4 regions of the Spirillospora sp. NPDC046719 genome follow, and region 1 is predicted to be linked to each of the others. Evidence: riboswitches for the same ligand, from Rfam matches in the RefSeq annotation. Region 1 holds a riboswitch; each other region holds the start of a gene.

Region 1 (4,171 bases):
CGTCCCGGTCCCGGGGCCGACGAGCCCGTCGTAGAATCACCACGACCAGCAGCGGGCGGCGGGCCGGGTCGCGCAGCCGCTCGACCCGCAGCACCTCGGCGGCCCGCGCCAGCCCGGCGGACAGCGGGGTGCGGCCCCCGGTCGGCAGCGCGTCGAGGCGGCGCGCCCCGGCCTCCACCGACGACGTAGGCGGCAGCGCCAGGTCGGCGTCCCGGCCCCGGAAGGTGATGAGGCCGACCTTGTCGCGCCGCTGGTAGGCGTCGAGGAGGAGGCTGAGGACGGCGCCCTTCACCGCGCGCATCCGCTTGCGCGCCGCCATCGAACCGCTGGCGTCGACGACGAACAGGACGAGGTTGCCCTCCCGTCCGTCGCGGACCGCTTCGCGCAGGTCTTCGGGTTGGACGACCAGACCGGAACCGGTGCGTCCCCTCGCGCGCTGGTGCGGTGCCGCCGCGCGCAGCGTCGCCGTCAGGTGCAGCCCGCGCGCGCCCGGCCGTGCGCCTGACACGCGTCCGTACGGGCTGCGCGCCTTGGAACGCCGTCCCGGCGCGCCTTCGCCCAGCCCGGGGACGGTGAAAAGGCGCGGCTTGTAGGCGGCGTCCGCCGGCGCGGGCTCGCTCTCGCCCGACCGCCCCGGGCCGCCGCTCTCCCCGGACTGCGGTGTCTCCTCCGGGGGCGGGTCGGCCGGCGGCGGGACGGGCGCGTCCTCCCCGGAGCCGTCGGGAAGGCCGCCGCCTCCCCCGTCCGGGCCGCCCGGACCGCCCGGGCCGTCCGGGCCGTCCGGGCCGTCGCCGGGAGGTCCCGGGTCGTCGGGCGGCTCCGGCTCGTCGCCGTGCTCTTCGAGCACCTCGTCGAGCTTCTGCCGGTCGAGGCCCGGCGCGTCGAACGGGTCGCGGCGGCGCCGGTGCGGCAGCGCTAGCCGCGCCGCCGTCCGGACGTCGTCGGCCGTCACCGCGTCGCGGCCGTGCCAGGCGGCCAGCGCGATCGCGGCCCGCGCCGTCACCAGGTCGGCGCGCAGGCCGTCCACCTCGAACGACGCGCATACGGCGGTGATCTGCCGGAGCGCGGCGTCGGTCAGCTCCACGCCGGGCAGCCGGCGGCGGGCGGCGGCGATCCGCCGGGCCAGGTCCGCCTCGTCCGCGGCGAAGGCCGCGGCGAAGCCGTCCGGGTCGTCCTCGAACCGCAGCCGCCGCCGGACGACCTCGGCGCGCTCGGCCGGGTCGCGGGTCGCGGCGACCTCGACGGTCAGCCCGAACCGGTCCAGCAGCTGCGGGCGCAGCTCGCCCTCCTCCGGGTTCATCGTCCCGACCAGCAGGAACCGTGCCGCGTGCCGGACGGAGACGCCCTCGCGCTCCACGTACGACTCGCCCATGGCCGCCGCGTCCAGCAGCAGGTCGACCAGGTGGTCATGGAGCAGGTTGACCTCGTCGACGTACAGGACGCCGCGGTGCGCGGCCGCGAGCAGGCCCGGCTCGAACGCCTTCACGCCCTCGGTCAGCGCGCGCTCGATGTCCAGCGAGCCGGTGAGCCGGTCCTCGGACGCGCCCACCGGCAGCTCGACCAGCCGCGCGTCCCGCGTCCCCGCCTCGCCCGGGGCGTGCGGGCCGTCGGGGCACGCCGGGTCGGGATCGTCCGGGTCGCAGGAGAACCGGCAGCCCGGCACGGCCGGCACCGGGGGCAGCAGCCCGGCCAGGGCGCGCACGATCGTCGACTTCGCGGTGCCCTTCTCGCCGCGGACCAGCACGCCGCCGACGCCCGGCGACACCGCGTTGATCAGCAGGGCGAGCTTCAGATCGGCCATTCCGACGACGGCGGAGAAGGGGTAGCGCTCGCGGGCGCGCCTCTCCGGCCGGCCGGTGTCCGGCGCCGACGCAGGTCGCACGTCTCGTCATCCTTCCTCGGGTGTCCACGCCCGTGGCGGTGCCTGTCCGACGGCCGGAGTCTCCTGGCTCCCGGATCACCGCTCCCCCTCGGCCTTCCAGCACCGCGTGCCGTGGCCGTGTCGAGGGGGGCTCCCCTGGTCACAGTTGCGGGACAGCCCCGGATTCGCACCGGGTTCCTCCGCGTCCGTCGCCCGCCCAGGATCGCACACCGGCCGGACGCGCTCGACCCGGCCATCTATCGGCGCAGTGCCGGTCAATGTTGGCGATACGCCAATGAGATGGTCTACTGGTCGGTATGGAGCGACGCGCAGCCCCGCGCGGCGAGGCCGCCGGAGCCGCGACGCCGCACCCGGGCGACACCAGGAGCCCGAAGGCCCGCTACCAGCGCCTGCCGCGCGACGAGCGGCGCGACCAGATCCTCGACGTCGCGCGCCGCATGTTCACCGAGCTGCCGTACGCGGAGGTGGCCACCGCGGCGATCGCCCGCGAGGCCGGCGTCCAGCGCGGGCTCATCCACTACTACTTCGGCACCAAGCGGGAGCTGTTCCTCAAGGTCGTCCAGGGCCTGACGGCCACCGCGGCGGTGCAGGCGCCGCCCCCGGACGAGCGGATGACGCTGCCCGAGACGGTCGAGCTGTGCGTGAACCTGTTCCTCGACACCGCCGAGCGGAACGCCACCACCTGGTTCGCGGCGCTGGACGCGGAGGGCTTCGGGCAGGACCCGGAGCTGCTCCACCTCGTCAACCGGTTCCGCGACCGGACGGTCGAGCACATGCTCGCCGTCCTGCGGGTGCCCGCGCCGACCGGCACGCTGCGGGCCGTCCTGCGCGTCTACTCCGGGCTCGCGGACGCGGCGACGCGGCAGTGGCTCCAGGAGCGGACCCTCGACCGCGCGCAGGTGCAGACGCTGCTGACCAGGTCGCTGATGTCGCTGGTCACCGACATCGCCCCCGCGCTGGAGGCCCAGGACGCGGCGGGCGGGGGGCGCCTAGAGGCCGGGGACCGGCTGCTTCGCGCCGCCGCGCACCGGGACGGCGAACCAGACGGCCTTGCCGCGGACGCCCGGGCCGAGCCGTGACAGCGTCCGCAGCATGCCCCAGCGGCCCCGCGACAGCTCCCGGACGATGCTGAGACCGCGCCCGCAGTCCCCGGACGTCCACGAGTAGCCGGGCAGCGACGCGTCGACGTAGGCGTCGAAGACGGCGCACCGCACCTCGGCAGCGACCGGGGCACCCGGGAGGCCGGGACCGGCCAGGGCACCCGGGCCTGCCGGGGCGCCGGACGGGCGGGGCTCGGCGCCGGGCGGGTCGCCCAGGTAGAGCCACAGCTCGTGCGGGCCGTGGTCGCCGGCGTGCTGGTGCGCGTTGGTGGCCAGCTCGCTCACCATCAGCTGCGCGTCGCCGATCGCCTCGTCCCGCACGCCGAGCGAGGCGAGCGCGTCGCGCAGCACGCGGCGGGCATGGCTCGCGCAGCCGGGACCGCCGGGGAGCGCCCACACCCAGCCCGGCCTGGCGCCGCCCGGCCCGCGCGCGCCCCCGGCGGCCATCGCGTCGGCCATGGCGGCGGCGTCGGTCATCATGTCCGCGGCGAGGTCGGCCGCCTGGTCGGAGGGGGCGCCGGGCGGCGCCGCGGGGTCGGCGGCCGGGGCGGCCGACCGGTCGTGCCCGGCGCGCGGCCCGGCGGTGCGCCGCGGCGCGCGCTGGCTCGCGTCGGTGGTCTCAGGCGGGGTCTTCACGAGTGCCTCCCGCGGGCCGTCTGCCGGGAGCGCGGTCCGGTCGCCGTCACTATCGGTCCCCGAGCAGTCACGCATTCAAGACTCTCGTGAGATTCTCACGTACGCAAGCGCCTTGATGGAATTGCCCTGCCCTCGGTGCCGGGTTCGCCAATCGCGTTGTGGCGCGGCCCGAGAGCGGCGAGACTTCGCTCCCATGACCTACCGCCCCACCGTTCGTGGCCGCCGTCTGGCGCGGGAGCTCCGCAAGCTGCGCGAGGAGCAGGGACTCACCCTGCAGGAGGTGGCGGACCGCCTCGACTGGTCCCGGGCCACCGTCTCCCGGCTGGAGACCAGCCAGACCCGGCCGCGCCCCGGCGACATCGCCGACATCCTCGACCTGTACGGCGTTCCGAGCCCCGACCGCGACGCGCTGATCACGCTGGCCAGGCAGGCGGGGCAGCGCGGCTGGTGGACCGCCTACCAGGACGTCTTCGCGGGCAGCTACGTCGCGCTGGAGGACGAGGCGTCGCACATCCGCACCTGGGACCCGCAGCTCATCCACGGCCTGCTGCAG
Region 2 (4,171 bases), on a different contig from region 1:
TACGGCCGCGCCCTCGGCCCGGGCACCCGCATCGGCATGGCCACCGGCTCCCTCGCCGCGCTGCGCCGGATGGCCGCGCTCGGCCGCGGCGTCGCGCTCGTCCCCGAGACGGCCGTCCGCGCCGAGCTCGACGCCGGCGACCTCGTCCGGCTCGATCCCGCCGTCGACGAGGTCACCGCCGTCCACATCGAGGCCCGGTGGCGTCCCGGCGCCGAGCCCCTGGTCCGCCCCCTGGTCGAGCTGGCCCGGCGGTCCGCCGGCCTGGTGCGCGGCGGGGCCGGTGCGGCTCGGGCGTCTTGACGGCGGCGGACCGCCGTCCGACGATTCGATCATGGCGACGGCAGAGGACGGCGCGGCAGAGGACGGGCGGCGCGCCGGGACGGGCCCCGGCGAGATCGCGGACGACGGGTCGGCGGTCGAGTTCTACGCCGCGCTCCCGCCGGACGTCGCGAGCGCCGCGCTCGTCCACACGACGATCCCGGCCGGCACGCCGATCCTGGAGCTGGGCGCGGGCGCCGGGCGGGTCACCCGCCCGCTGGTCGGGTTCGGCCATCCGGTGACGGCGGTGGACGGCTCCGCGGCGATGCTCGCCCGGATCGAGGGCGCGCGCACGGTGTGCTCGCCGATCCAGGACCTGGACCTGCCCGACCGGTTCGGCTGCGTCCTGCTGATGTCGTACCTGGTCAACTACGGCGACCGGGCGGCGCTCCTCGCGGCCTGCCGCCGCCACGTCCGGCCGGACGGCGTGGTCGTCGTCCAGCGCGACACGGGCAGGCACTGGCACGACGACGCGCCCCGGGAGTGGACGCACGACGGCGTCCGCTACCGGGTGGCGCACCTCGAACGGCCCGAGCCCGGGACGGTCGTCGCGACGCTCGAATACCGGATCGGCGAGCGGCGCTGGACGCACACCTTCACCAACCGGCACCTCGGCGACGAGGAGCTTCCCGCGGTGCTGGACGCGGCGGGCCTGCGCCTCGGCCACTTCCTGGACGACGACGGCGCCTGGTTCACCGCCCGCCCCCGCTGACCCGCGGCCCGGCCTGTCGGACCCGTGCGGCACATTGGTCCGCGAAAACGGCGGAGCCGGCGCATGCGGGAGGACCGATGGACGAGCGGACGTGGTGGACCCTGATCGAGGACGCGCGGGCCGAGGCCGGCGCGCACGCCGACGACCGCGACTCCCCCGACGACCCGCTGATCGACCTGGTGGCCGACCGGCTCGCGGAGCTGGACGGCCCCGGCATCGTCGCGTTCGACGCCATGCTGACGCGCGTCCTCGACTCGGCGTACCGGCGGCCGCTCTGGAACGCCGCCTACCTCATTGAGGGCGGCTGCGGCGACGACGGCTTCATGGACTTCCGCGCCGGGCTCGCACTGCTGGGACGCGACGTGTTCGCGCGCGCCGTCGACGACCCCGACACGCTGGCCGACGTTCCCACGGTGGTGCGGATGGCCCGGGAGGACGAAGGGTGGATCGGCGCGGAGGGCCTGCACTACGCGGCGCGCAGCACCTACGAGCGCGTCATGGGAGAGACCGAGTCGTTCGACGCGGCGATGGAGTCGGCCGTGCGCTCGATGCGGCGGCCCGAGCGGCCCGCGGGCGAGAACTGGAACGTCGAGAACGACGCCGAGACCCGGCTGCACCTGCCCCGGCTGGCCGCCTTGTTCCTCTGAGCGGTTGTCACCATGAGCTTGACAGCTAATGGCATTAGCCTTAGCTTGTAGCTAACGCCATTAGCCAAGCAGGAGGGCACCAGGCCATGAGCACCGCCACCGCTCCGACCGTCCGCAAGGGTTCCGCCGCGCTCGTGGCCCGCCGCACCGCCTGGGGCGCGAACGCGCTGTTCTGGACCGCGTTCGCCGTCCTAGAAGGCGTCAACCACGGCTGGCTCGCCGCGCTCCTCGCGGTCGCGTTCTTCATCGCGCCCGACCTCACCTTCCTGGCCGGGATCCGGGACGCGCACACCGTCGAGCGCGGGCAGCTCCCGGCACGCGCCGTCCCGTACTACAACACCGCGCACCGCGCGCTGGTCCCGCTCGCGCTCATGGCCCTCTACACGGTCGGCCCGTTCGCGTGGGCTCCGATCTTCGCCGGGCTCTGCGGCTGGATGGCCCACATCTCGTTCGACCGCGCCCTCGGCTACGGCCTGCGCACCAAGGACGGCTTCCAGCGCCACTGACCCCCTCCTCCGACCCGAAGGCGGGCGCCGCTACGATCGCGGACGGCGTGAACTGACGCGAGGTGCCCCTCGGGGAGAATCGGGAAGCCGGTGCGAATCCGGCACGGGCCCGCCGCGGTGACCGGGGAGCCGCCGCCCACGCGCGCACGCGCGGCCACTGGCCGTCAGGCCGGGAAGGCGGGCGGTGAGGCGTCGATCCGGGAGTCCGAAGACCGGCCTCGCTCCACCGGCCGCCCGCCCTGGGCGGCCCGACCGCAGCGGGAGCCTGCCCATGAACCTGTACGACGTCATCCACCGCCGCCGCGACGTGCGCGCCGAGTTCACCGGCGCGCCGATCCCGGACGGCGTCCTCGACCGCATCCTCACCGCCGCGCACGCCGCCCCCAGCGTCGGCCTCTCCCAGCCCTGGGACTTCGTGCTGGTCCGCGACCCGGACGTCCGCCGCGCGTTCCACGACCACGTCCGGTCCGAGCGCGACGCGTTCGCCGCCACCCTCACCGGCGACGCCGCCGCCCGCTTCGCCCGCATCAAGATCGACGGGGTGCTCGAATCCACCGTGTCGATCGTGGTCACCTACGACGCCGAGCGCGGCGGCCCCGCCGTCCTCGGCCGGCACGCGATCGCCGACGCCGGCCTGTACTCCGTCTGCCTGGCCGTCCAGAACCTCTGGCTGGCGGCGACGGCGGAGGGACTGGGCGTCGGCTGGGTGTCGTTCTACCGCGAGCCCTACCTGCAGGAACTCCTCGGCATCCCGGCGAGCGTCCGGCCGGTCGCCTGGCTGTGCGTCGGGCCGGTCACGCACCTGGAGACCGTCCCCGACCTCGAACGGCACGGCTGGCGGCACCGCCGCCCCCTCCACGCGGCCGTCCACCACGACCGCTGGTGAGCACGGCACCCGAATAATCAGGTGCGCCGCCCCGCCCCTGGCGTGATCATGCCTGCATGGACCCCGTACGCATCAGGCGCATGTCGCGGGACGACCTCGTCGCGACCGAGCGCGCGGCGGCGGTGACGTTCCTCGAAGGCGACCGCCTCAGCCGGCGGGTGGGCGAACCGGACCCGGAACCGCCGACGGAGGAGCAGTCCCGCCGCCTGATCGACCGCCTGGGCCACTTCCTGACCGTCGACCCGGACGGCTGCTGGCTCGCCGAAGAGGGCCGGGACGTCGTGGGCTTCGCCGTCTCCCAGAACCGCGAACGGCTCTGGTACCTGGCGACCTACGGCGTCCTGCCCGGCCGGCAGGGGAAGGGCATCGGCAAGCGCCTGATGGACGCCGTGCTCCGGCACGCCGGCGACCGCCCAGGGCTGTTCTCCTCGACGGTGCATCCGGCGGCGACGCGCCGCTACCGGCTGGCGGGCTTCACCCTGCACCCGCAGATGCGGATGGTCGGCACCGTCGACCGGTCCACGCTGCCCGCCGTCCGCGGCCTGCGGGACGGGCGGAGCGACGACCTGGAGTGGATGGACCGGCTGGACACCGCCGTCCGCGGCGCGGGCCACGGCCCCGACCACGTCCACATGCTGGAGACGCTGCGGCTGGTCGTCTCCGACGCGCCCGGCCGGCGCGGCTACGTCTACATCGACGAGGCCGCGGGACGTCCCGCACTGCTGGCCGCCGACCGTCCCGAGACCGCCGAGAGCCTGCTGTGGGAGGCGCTCGCCGCCGCGCGCGGGGACACCCTCGTCAACTGCATCACCACCGGCAACCACTGGGCGGTGGACGTCGGCCTCGCCGCCCGCCTCGACATCGGCCAGGAGGGCTACATCGCCGTCCGCGGCATGCCCGCCCCCGCCCCCTACCTGGCGAGCGGCCACTACCTGTGACCGACCGTCCTGCCGCGAGAAGGGGTGGGACGCCTCCGGGCAATCAAGGACGTGACCCCCCTCCACGCCTCCAGAAGGGTCCCGCATGACCCTTCCCCCAGCGCCACGGGACGAGCCGTGACGGGCGCCCCCTCCGAAACGGGCGCCCCGGCGGAGCCGGAGCC
Region 3 (4,171 bases), on a different contig from region 1:
TACACACCGTTCGGCAGCGTGCCCTTCACCGCCTCGGTGACCTTGTTGTCCACCGCCTGGGCCTTGCCCGCCTCGTGCCGCCCGCCGCCCGCGTCCGTCAGCACGACCTGCGGCAGCTGCACCGGGTCGGCGTACGTCAGGACGATCTGGGTCGGCGGCGCGACCGTCGCGTTCGCGGCGGGGTTCGCGCCGGTCAGCGACGTGTGGGCGGAGGCGGGCGGGGCGGTCAGCGCCAGCGCGGCGAAGGCCGCGGCGGCGCCGGCGGCGGTGCGCCGGACGGCCCGGCTCACGCCCGGCTCCGCGCCCGGGACAGGCCGTAGCCGCCGACCGCGATGCCGATCACGCCGACGCCGATGCCGACGCCGCCGAGCACGCGGGCGGTGCCGTCGTCGGAACCCGCCTCCGTCTTGGCGGCGGGCTTGGACTGGGCGGTGAGCCCGGCGGCGGCGGTGTCGGAGGCGCCCTTGGGCGTCAGCTTGAGCGTGGGCGCCGGGTGCTCGGGCTCGTTGGCGCCGTCGCCCGGGTCCTGCTCCCACTTGACGACCTGGCCGTCGGAGTAGGTCTGGTCGGCCTTGAACGTCAACGTGTCGGTGTCGGTCGGCAGCGGGCCGAGCGAGACGTCGAACTCCTGGAACTGGCCGGGCTCGATCCTGCCGCCGGACCAGGTGATCTGCGTGACGGCCTTGGTCAGCTCGCCGCCCTCGGTCTTGACCGGCTTCGGCAGCGTGGACTCCACGACCTTCGCGGTCCAGCCGGGGACGGGCCGCACCGACACCGAAGCGAGCGGGTGGTCGGTGGGGAGGTTCACCACGAGCTTGGTCGTGGCGGCGTTGTCCTCCTCGTTCGGCACCCGGAACGAGACCTTGGCGTAGGAGCCCTGCTCGGCGGTCTTCGGGTTGACGGTGACGTGCGCGGACGCGGCGGTCGCGAACGCGACCACGCCGGCGCCGGCGAGGACGGCGAGCGTGCCGAGCCGGCGGGCATGCGTGCGGGAAGGCAAGACGGAACTCCGTTCGAGTCGTACGGGAAGGGCCGGGCGCCGGGGGTCCGGCGGCCGGTGACGTACGGCGCTCGCTCAGAGGTGGGCGAGCGCCCTCGAACGCGGAGGGGGTCCCCGCCGGACGACCTGGTGCCGGAGCGCGCGTCCCGTGGCGATCGCGCCGGCCGCCACCGGCACCACCGGGGTACGCACCGGGCGCTCCGCCGGTTCGATCAGCAGCAGCGCGAGCAGCAGCCGGATCGGGCGGTCGGCGGCGGACGCGAGGCGCCGCGCGAGGGACCACGCGGCCCGCTCGCCGCGCCGCAGCCACCAGGCCGCGACCACGGCGGCGGCGACGTGCGCGACGGTCATGGACGTGCCGGAGCCGTGCATCGCGGGCGTCGCGGCGGCGTGCCCCGCGTGCGCGGCGGTGTCGCAGTCGCGCATGCCCTCGGTCGCGCTCGTGAACAGCGTGTGCAGCGCGAACTGGCCGCCGAGCAGCCCGCCCATGATCGTCGGGAGGGAGCGCTCGTGGCCGGCGAGGGCGACGGCGACGGCGAGGGCCGCGCCGAACCCGGCGAGCACCGCCCAGCCCGGCACCGGCTCGTGCGACGCCAGGTCGTGGCCGGCGGTCGCGAGCGCGACGCACACGGTCGCGAAGACGACCGCGCGCGCGGTGCGGAAGGCCGGCTGCTTGGGACGCGGGGACATGACGGGGACATCGTCCCACCCCGCTCCGCGGCCGCGCATCCGACCCCCGCGATCCGATCCCGACGCGCCCTACATGTTGGGGTTGCGCAATGAGGATCAACAAGATGTAGGGTTCAATCCCGTGCTGGTTCGCCCCCGCCGCTCGCGGCGGGGGCGTCGTAAGAGGGAACCCGGTGCAAGTCCGGGACTGCCCCGCAGCGGTGAGCGGGAACGACCGCCGTCACAGGCACTGAACCGGATCGTCCGGATCGGGAAGCGACGGCCAGTAGGTCGTGCCTCCGGCAGGAGGCGCGGGCGCCCGCGAGTCCGAAGACCTGCCATGCACGCCGTACGTCCGAGGCTTCGCGGGTGAGCCGGGGGACGGTGCGCGGCAGCCTGCCGTCGCGCCCGTTCGCATGCCCTCGCGAGGCCGTCTCACGAGGGGAGAGAACGTGACAGTCACCATGCCTGCGGAAGCGCCGGCCGCCGGGGGGATCGCGGCCGAGGTCGCCGCGGCCTGCGCCGGCGTCGAGGGGACCGCGCCGGAACGGGTGCTCGGCGCGGTCCGGGCCGGGGACGGCGCGAGCGCCGCCGCCCTGCGGGACCTGGCGATCGGGGAGGCCGCCGCGCTGGTCGCGGCGGAACCGGGGTACTCCCGGGTCGCCGCGCGGCTGCTGGCCGCCCGGATCCGCGACGAGACCGCCGAGGCCGGCGTCCGGGGCTTCGCGGAGTCCGTCGCCGCCGCGCACGCCGAGGGCCTCCTCGCCGACGGCCCCGCCGCGTTCGTCGCCGCGAACGCCGCCGCGCTGGACGGCCTCATCGACGCGGGTCCGGGGGGCGCGGGGGGTCGCCCCCCCTCGGGAGGCGCGGTCGAGGAGGCGGACGACCGGTTCGGGTACTTCGGGCTCCGCACCCTCTACGACCGGTACCTGCTGCGGCATCCGCGTACCCGGCTCGTCCTGGAGCGGCCGCAGCACTTCTTCCTGCGAGTGGCCGTGGGCCTGTCCGACACCGTCGACGAGGCCGCCGAGCTGTACGGGCTGCTCAGCACGCTGTCGTACCTGCCCAGCTCGCCGACGCTGTTCAACTCCGCGGCGCGGCGCCCGCAGCTGTCGTCGTGCTTCCTGCTGGACTCGCCGCGCGACGAGCTGGAGGCGATCTACGAGCGGTACGGGCAGGTCGCGCGGCTCAGCAAGTACGCGGGCGGGATCGGGATCTCCTGGACGCGGGTCCGGTCGCGCGGGTCGCTGATCCGGGGGACGAACGGGCACTCGAACGGGATCGTCCCGTGGCTGCGCACGCTGGACGCCTCCGTCGCCGCCGTCAACCAGGGCGGCCGCCGCAAGGGCGCGGCGTGCGTGTACCTGGAGCCGTGGCACGCCGACGTCGAGGAGTTCCTCGAACTGCGCGACAACACCGGCGAGGAGGCGCGCCGCACCCACAACCTGAACCTGGCGAACTGGATCCCGGACGAGTTCATGCGCCGCGTCGAGGCGGACGGGACGTGGTCGCTGTTCGACCCGAAGGAGGTCCCGGAGCTGACGGACCTGTGGGGCGACGCCTTCGACGCCGCGTACCGGGCGGCCGAGAAGGAGGGCTGGTACGTCCGGCAGGTCCCGGCGCGGAAGCTGTACGGGCGGATGATGCGGACGCTCGCGGAGACCGGCAACGGCTGGATGACCTTCAAGGACGCCGCGAACCGGGCCTGCAACCAGACCGCCGAGCCGGGCCGGACCGTCCACCTGTCGAACCTGTGCACCGAGATCCTGGAGGTCACGGGCGACAACGAGGCGGCGGTGTGCAACCTCGGGTCGGTGAACCTGGCCGCGCACGTGTCGCCGTCCGGGATCGACTGGGACCGGCTCCGCGCGACCGTCCGCACCGCCGTCCGTTTCCTGGACCGCACCATCGACCGCGGCTTCTACCCGACGCCCGAGGCGGAAACGGCCAACCGGAAATGGCGTCCCGTCGGCCTCGGCGTCATGGGCCTCGCCGACGTGTTCTTCACGCTCCGGCTCCCGTTCGACTCCGCCGAGGCCCGCGAGCTGTCCACCCGGATCGCCGAGGAGATCGCGCTCGCCGCCTACGCCGCGTCCGCCGACCTGGCCGAGGCGCACGGCCGGCTCCCGGCCTACGCCGAGACCCGCACCGCGCGCGGGCAGCTGCACCTCGACCACTTCCCGGACGCCGCGCCGGCCCGTCCCGCCGAATGGGACGCGCTCCGCGCCCGGATCGCCGACGTCGGGCTGCGCAACTCGCTGCTGATCGCGATCGCGCCGACCGCCACGATCGCGTCCATCGCGGGCTGCTACGAGTGCATCGAGCCGCAGGTGTCCAACCTGTTCAAGCGCGAGACGCTGTCCGGCGAGTTCCTGCAGATCAACGGGTACCTCGTCGAGGACTTGAAGTCGCTCGGGCTGTGGAACGACGCCGTCCGCGAGGCGATCAAGCGGGCGAACGGCTCGATCCAGGGCCTCGTCGACCTGCCCGAGGAGATGCGGG
Region 4 (4,171 bases), on a different contig from region 1:
GGCGGGGCGCCCGCACTCGCGCACGCCGCCCGACCTGTGGACCGGCAGGCCGCCGCCGGCCCGGCGGGCCCGCGCCGCGTCCGCGCGCACGTCGGTGCGCGACTTCGCGCAGCCGGGACGGCCCGCGCAGGACGTCAGCCCCGCCCAGTCGGGTCCGGTGACCAGGCCAGGGAAGTGTGACATGTCCGCGATGCCGGGAATGACGACGCCCCGCCACGGAGTGACAATGATCTCCCCGGCGGCGCCCAGCCCGGCGGGGTCGAGGCGGCCGAGCGGGACCAGCCCGGAGAACGCCGTCCGCCCGTCCCGCTGCGGGATCTCGCCGAGCGGCGTCCGGTACGGGACCGCCGGGACCGGGACGGGTGCGCTCCTGCTTCCCGGCAGCGAGAGGTCGCGGCCGAGCTCGGCGAGCCGCCACTCGCTCGTCCGGACGCGCAGGAACGCGCGCGCGGCGTCCAGCGCGAGCGCGGCGGCGTCCTCCGGGGCCGCCCGCAGGCCGCTGTCCGTCCCGGCGAGGACCAGGGCGAACGCGTCCGGCGCCACCGCGTACAGGCCGACGTCGGCGCGCAGCGCGATGACGTCGCCGCGCCCGTCGTCGACCGCGAACAGGAACCGGCCGGGCAGGCCAGCGAGGTCCGGGGCGGCGCACAGGCCCGCGTCCAGCGCCGCCACGACGGGCCGGGCGTCCAGCAGCCCGGAGCCGTCGCGCCCGGTCAGCACGCTGCCGAGGATGTTGCGGACGCGCTCGTGCGCGGCGGACGGCAGCAGCCCGGCCGCGTGCAGCCGCTCGCTCAGCTCGCTCTCCGCCCCGTCCGCGAGCCCTCTGATCTGCACGTTCGCCCGCGACGTCAGTTCGAGGAACCCGTCGCCCAGCTCCCGCGATGCGGCAGCGAGGGCGTCGAGCCGCGGCCGCGTCAGCGCGCCGCCGGGCAGCCGGACGCGCGCCAGCCCCCCGTCGGCGGCGGCGTGCACCCGCAGAGCCCCCGGACACCGGTCCGGCCCGGAACGCGAAGTCGACACGCGAGGATCCTAAGGCCCGCTCCGAGGGCCCCGGCGACGCGATCTCGTGCCGCGGGCCGGGTCAGGAGGCCATCGCCGAGTCGCAGTGCCCGAGCCCCGAGAAGGTCGTCCGGACCGTCCCGTCGATGGCCCTGCCGAACGCGTCCAGGCCGTTCAAGCAGGCATAACGCGGTTCACCGCTCGAGACGAGGACGACGCCGACACTCGTGCCCGGCGTCTGCGGGATCGTGCGGGTGACCCGCATCGGCCTCCCCTCGGTGAAGGCGAACAGGACGGTGGCGTCCGGCCTCCGCATCATCCCGTAGCCGGAACGTCCGTCCGGGCCCATGGTGGCGGACGAGACGCCGTCCGGCGCGCGGAACAGGACCCGTCCCTCGCGCAGGCCCGGTCCGCCGTCGCGGGTGTCGGTCGCGCGGACGGTGACGTTCTGGACGGCGGCGTCCTGCCCGGCCCCGGGAACGAGGTCGCCGATGGTGTAGCCGAGCGTCCGGCCGTCGCGGGCCCAGACGATCTCGCCGACGACCGAGGGCCCGGCCGCGCTCCACGTGCGGCGGTTCCCCGTCGCGGTGTCGAGCACGGTCAGCGCGGCGCGCGGCGGGCTCGCGGGCGCCAGTGCGCGCGGCGGGTCGGCGGACGCCGGCGTGTGCGGCGGCTCCGGCGCGCAGGGCGCGGTCGTGTAGGCGAGCCGGTCGCCTCGGCGGTTCATCGCGAGGCCCGCGACCAGCGCGGGGATGGTGCCGCCGGGCATCGGCGCGAGCCCGGTCACGTGGCCGTCACCGGTCAGCCGGAACCGGAAGAGGCGCGTCTCGCACGGGTCGCTCCGCGAGGCGGCGACCACGAACCTGCCGTCCGGGCCGGCGAGGATCTCCTGCACCGCGCCGGCGGAGTCCGGCGGCCGTACCGCGTCGACCGGCCGCTCGGGCGCGCCCGTCCGGGGCATCGTGCGCACTTCGAGCCACGTCCCCTGGCCTCCCGCGGCGAGCAGGAAGCGCGGCGTCCGGTACGGGAAGCCCGCCGCCTCCCGCGGAGTCTCCCCGCCAACGGTCACGCCGACCGCGGCGATGGCTACGGCGACCAGGACCGCCAGCGCGGCGGGCGCCGCCCAGCGCCGGATCCGCCACGACACCGGCTCGCTCTCCCGCTGCATCGGAAGATCGTCCCACGGCGGGCGGCGCCCCCGGGCGCGCCGGGGCGGCGGGAATCGGGTTAGGGTGTGGGCGGCGACAAGGGAGGAAGCCGGTGCGAATCCGGCGCGGTCCCGCCACTGTCACCGGGGAGCGGACCCCACCGAAGGCCACCGCGCGAGCGGGAAGGCCGGGGCGAGCGCCGATCCGGGAGCCAGGAGACTCCGTGCCGCCACTTCTTGACCTGCGATTCGGGGCGAGGACCCCGGGTGAGGACGCGATCCGCGTGATCCTGCTGCTGTCCACCTCGGACACCGACCTGCTCAGCGCGCGCGCAAGCGGCGCCGACTTCCGGCTGGCCAACCCCGCCCGCACGTCCGTCGACGACCTGCCCGCGCTGGTGGACGGCACCGACCTGGTGGTGGTGCGGCTGCTGGGCGGGCGGCGCGCGTGGGAGGAGGGCCTCGACGCGCTGCTCGCGGGCCCGCGCCCGGTGGTGGTGCTCAGCGGCGAGCAGGCGCCGGACGCCGAGCTGATGGAGCTGTCGACCGTCCCTGCCGGGGTGAGCGCCGAGGCGCACGCCTACCTGGCGCACGGCGGTCCCGGCAACCTCGCCGAGCTGTTCGCCTTCCTGTCCGACACGGTGCTGCTCACCGGGTTCGGCTTCGCTCCCCCGGCCCCCACCCCGACGTGGGGCGTGCTGGAACGCGAGCGCACGTCGGACGAGGGACCGGTCGTCGGCGTCCTGTACTACCGCGCCCACCACCTCGCCGGGAACACCGCGTTCGTCGAGGCGCTGTGCGCGGCGATCGAGGCGAAGGGCGGGCGGGCGCTCCCGGTGTTCTGCGCGTCGCTGCGCACCGCCGAGAAGGAGCTGCTGGACACGCTCCGGCGGGCGGACGCGCTGGTCGTCACCGTGCTGGCGGCGGGCGGCACGAAGCCGGCGTTCGCGGGCGCGGGCGGCGACGACGAGGCGTGGGACGTCGGCGCGCTCGCCGAACTGGACGTCCCGATCCTGCAGGGCCTCTGCCTGACCAGCGAGCGCGCGGCGTGGGAGGCCAACGACGACGGGCTGTCACCGCTGGACACCGCGACGCAGGTCGCCGTGCCGGAGTTCGACGGCCGGATCATCACGGTGCCGTTCTCGTTCAAGGAGACCGACGAGGACGGCCTCAGCGTCTACGTCGCCGACCCGGAGCGGGCCGCGCGGGTCGCGGGGATCGCCGTCCGGCACGGGCGGCTGCGGCACGTGCCGGCGCGGGACAAGCGGGTCGCGCTGATGCTGTCGGCGTACCCGACCAAGCACGCGCGGATCGGGAACGCGGTCGGGCTCGACACCCCCGCCAGCGTGGTGAAGCTGCTCGCCGAGATGCGCGAGCGCGGCTACGACGTCGGCGACGCGCTGCCGGGCGAGGGCGACGCGCTCATGCACGCGCTCATCGCGGCGGGCGGCCAGGACCCCGACTGGCTGACCGAGGCGCAGCTCACCGGCAACCCCGTCCGCGTCCCGGCGGCGCGCTACCGGGCCTGGTACGCGACGCTCCCGCAGGACCTGCGCGACGGCATCGAGCGGCACTGGGGGCCGCCGCCGGGCGAGCTGTTCGTGGACGACTCGCGCGACCCGGACGGCGAGATCGTGCTCGCCGCGCTGCGGTCCGGGAACGTCGTCGTGATGGTGCAGCCGCCGCGCGGGTTCGGCGAGAACCCCGTCGCGATCTACCACGACCCCGACCTCCCGCCGAGCCACCACTACCTGGCGGCGTACCGGTGGATCGCGGACGAGTTCGGCGCGGACGCCGTCGTCCACGTCGGCAAGCACGGGAACCTGGAGTGGCTGCCCGGCAAGTCCGCCGGGATGTCGGCGTCCTGCGGCCCGGACGCGGCGGTCGGCGACCTGCCGCTGGTCTACCCGTTCCTCGTCAACGACCCGGGCGAGGGCACGCAGGCCAAGCGGCGCGCGCACGCCACGCTCGTCGACCACCTGATCCCGCCGATGGCGCGGGCGGAGAGCTACGGCGACATCGCGC

Evidence for each region. Region 1 has a riboswitch for cobalamin ahead of ABZ914_RS41645 (VWA domain-containing protein). Riboswitches for the same ligand answer to the same signal wherever they lie in the genome.
Region 2: it holds a riboswitch for cobalamin, as region 1 does, so the genes downstream of both, bluB (5,6-dimethylbenzimidazole synthase) here and ABZ914_RS41645 (VWA domain-containing protein) in region 1, are expected to answer to the same signal.
Region 3: it holds a riboswitch for cobalamin, as region 1 does, so the genes downstream of both, ABZ914_RS08775 (ribonucleoside-diphosphate reductase subunit alpha) here and ABZ914_RS41645 (VWA domain-containing protein) in region 1, are expected to answer to the same signal.
Region 4: it holds a riboswitch for cobalamin, as region 1 does, so the genes downstream of both, cobN (cobaltochelatase subunit CobN) here and ABZ914_RS41645 (VWA domain-containing protein) in region 1, are expected to answer to the same signal.

What each region holds. Positions count from the first base shown of each region.
Region 1 covers NZ_JBEYYT010000423.1:3,832-8,002, reverse strand. The annotation lists partial or broken gene ABZ914_RS41645 (VWA domain-containing protein) at 1-1,801, opposite strand, end outside; cobalamin riboswitch at 1,939-2,062, opposite strand; gene ABZ914_RS41640 (TetR/AcrR family transcriptional regulator) at 2,179-2,961, shown strand; gene ABZ914_RS41635 (ATP-binding protein) at 2,872-3,618, opposite strand; gene ABZ914_RS41630 (helix-turn-helix domain-containing protein) at 3,812-4,171, shown strand, end outside.
Region 2 covers NZ_JBEYYT010000053.1:11,034-15,204, forward strand. The annotation lists gene ABZ914_RS12595 (LysR family transcriptional regulator) at 1-300, shown strand, start outside; gene ABZ914_RS12600 (class I SAM-dependent methyltransferase) at 332-1,030, shown strand; gene ABZ914_RS12605 (DUF4240 domain-containing protein) at 1,108-1,677, shown strand; gene ABZ914_RS12610 (DUF4260 family protein) at 1,764-2,183, shown strand; cobalamin riboswitch at 2,237-2,409, shown strand; gene bluB (5,6-dimethylbenzimidazole synthase) at 2,455-3,069, shown strand; gene ABZ914_RS12620 (GNAT family N-acetyltransferase) at 3,126-4,007, shown strand; gene ABZ914_RS12625 (sigma-70 family RNA polymerase sigma factor) at 4,125-4,171, shown strand, end outside.
Region 3 covers NZ_JBEYYT010000033.1:13,192-17,362, forward strand. The annotation lists gene ABZ914_RS08760 (copper resistance CopC family protein) at 1-290, opposite strand, end outside; gene ABZ914_RS08765 (YcnI family copper-binding membrane protein) at 287-1,000, opposite strand; gene ABZ914_RS08770 (hypothetical protein) at 1,076-1,690, opposite strand; cobalamin riboswitch at 1,799-2,027, shown strand; gene ABZ914_RS08775 (ribonucleoside-diphosphate reductase subunit alpha) at 2,122-4,171, shown strand, end outside.
Region 4 covers NZ_JBEYYT010000440.1:3,433-7,603, reverse strand. The annotation lists partial or broken gene ABZ914_RS42275 (ferredoxin-like domain-containing protein) at 1-1,020, opposite strand, end outside; gene ABZ914_RS42270 (hypothetical protein) at 1,082-2,167, opposite strand; cobalamin riboswitch at 2,221-2,392, shown strand; gene cobN (cobaltochelatase subunit CobN) at 2,431-4,171, shown strand, end outside.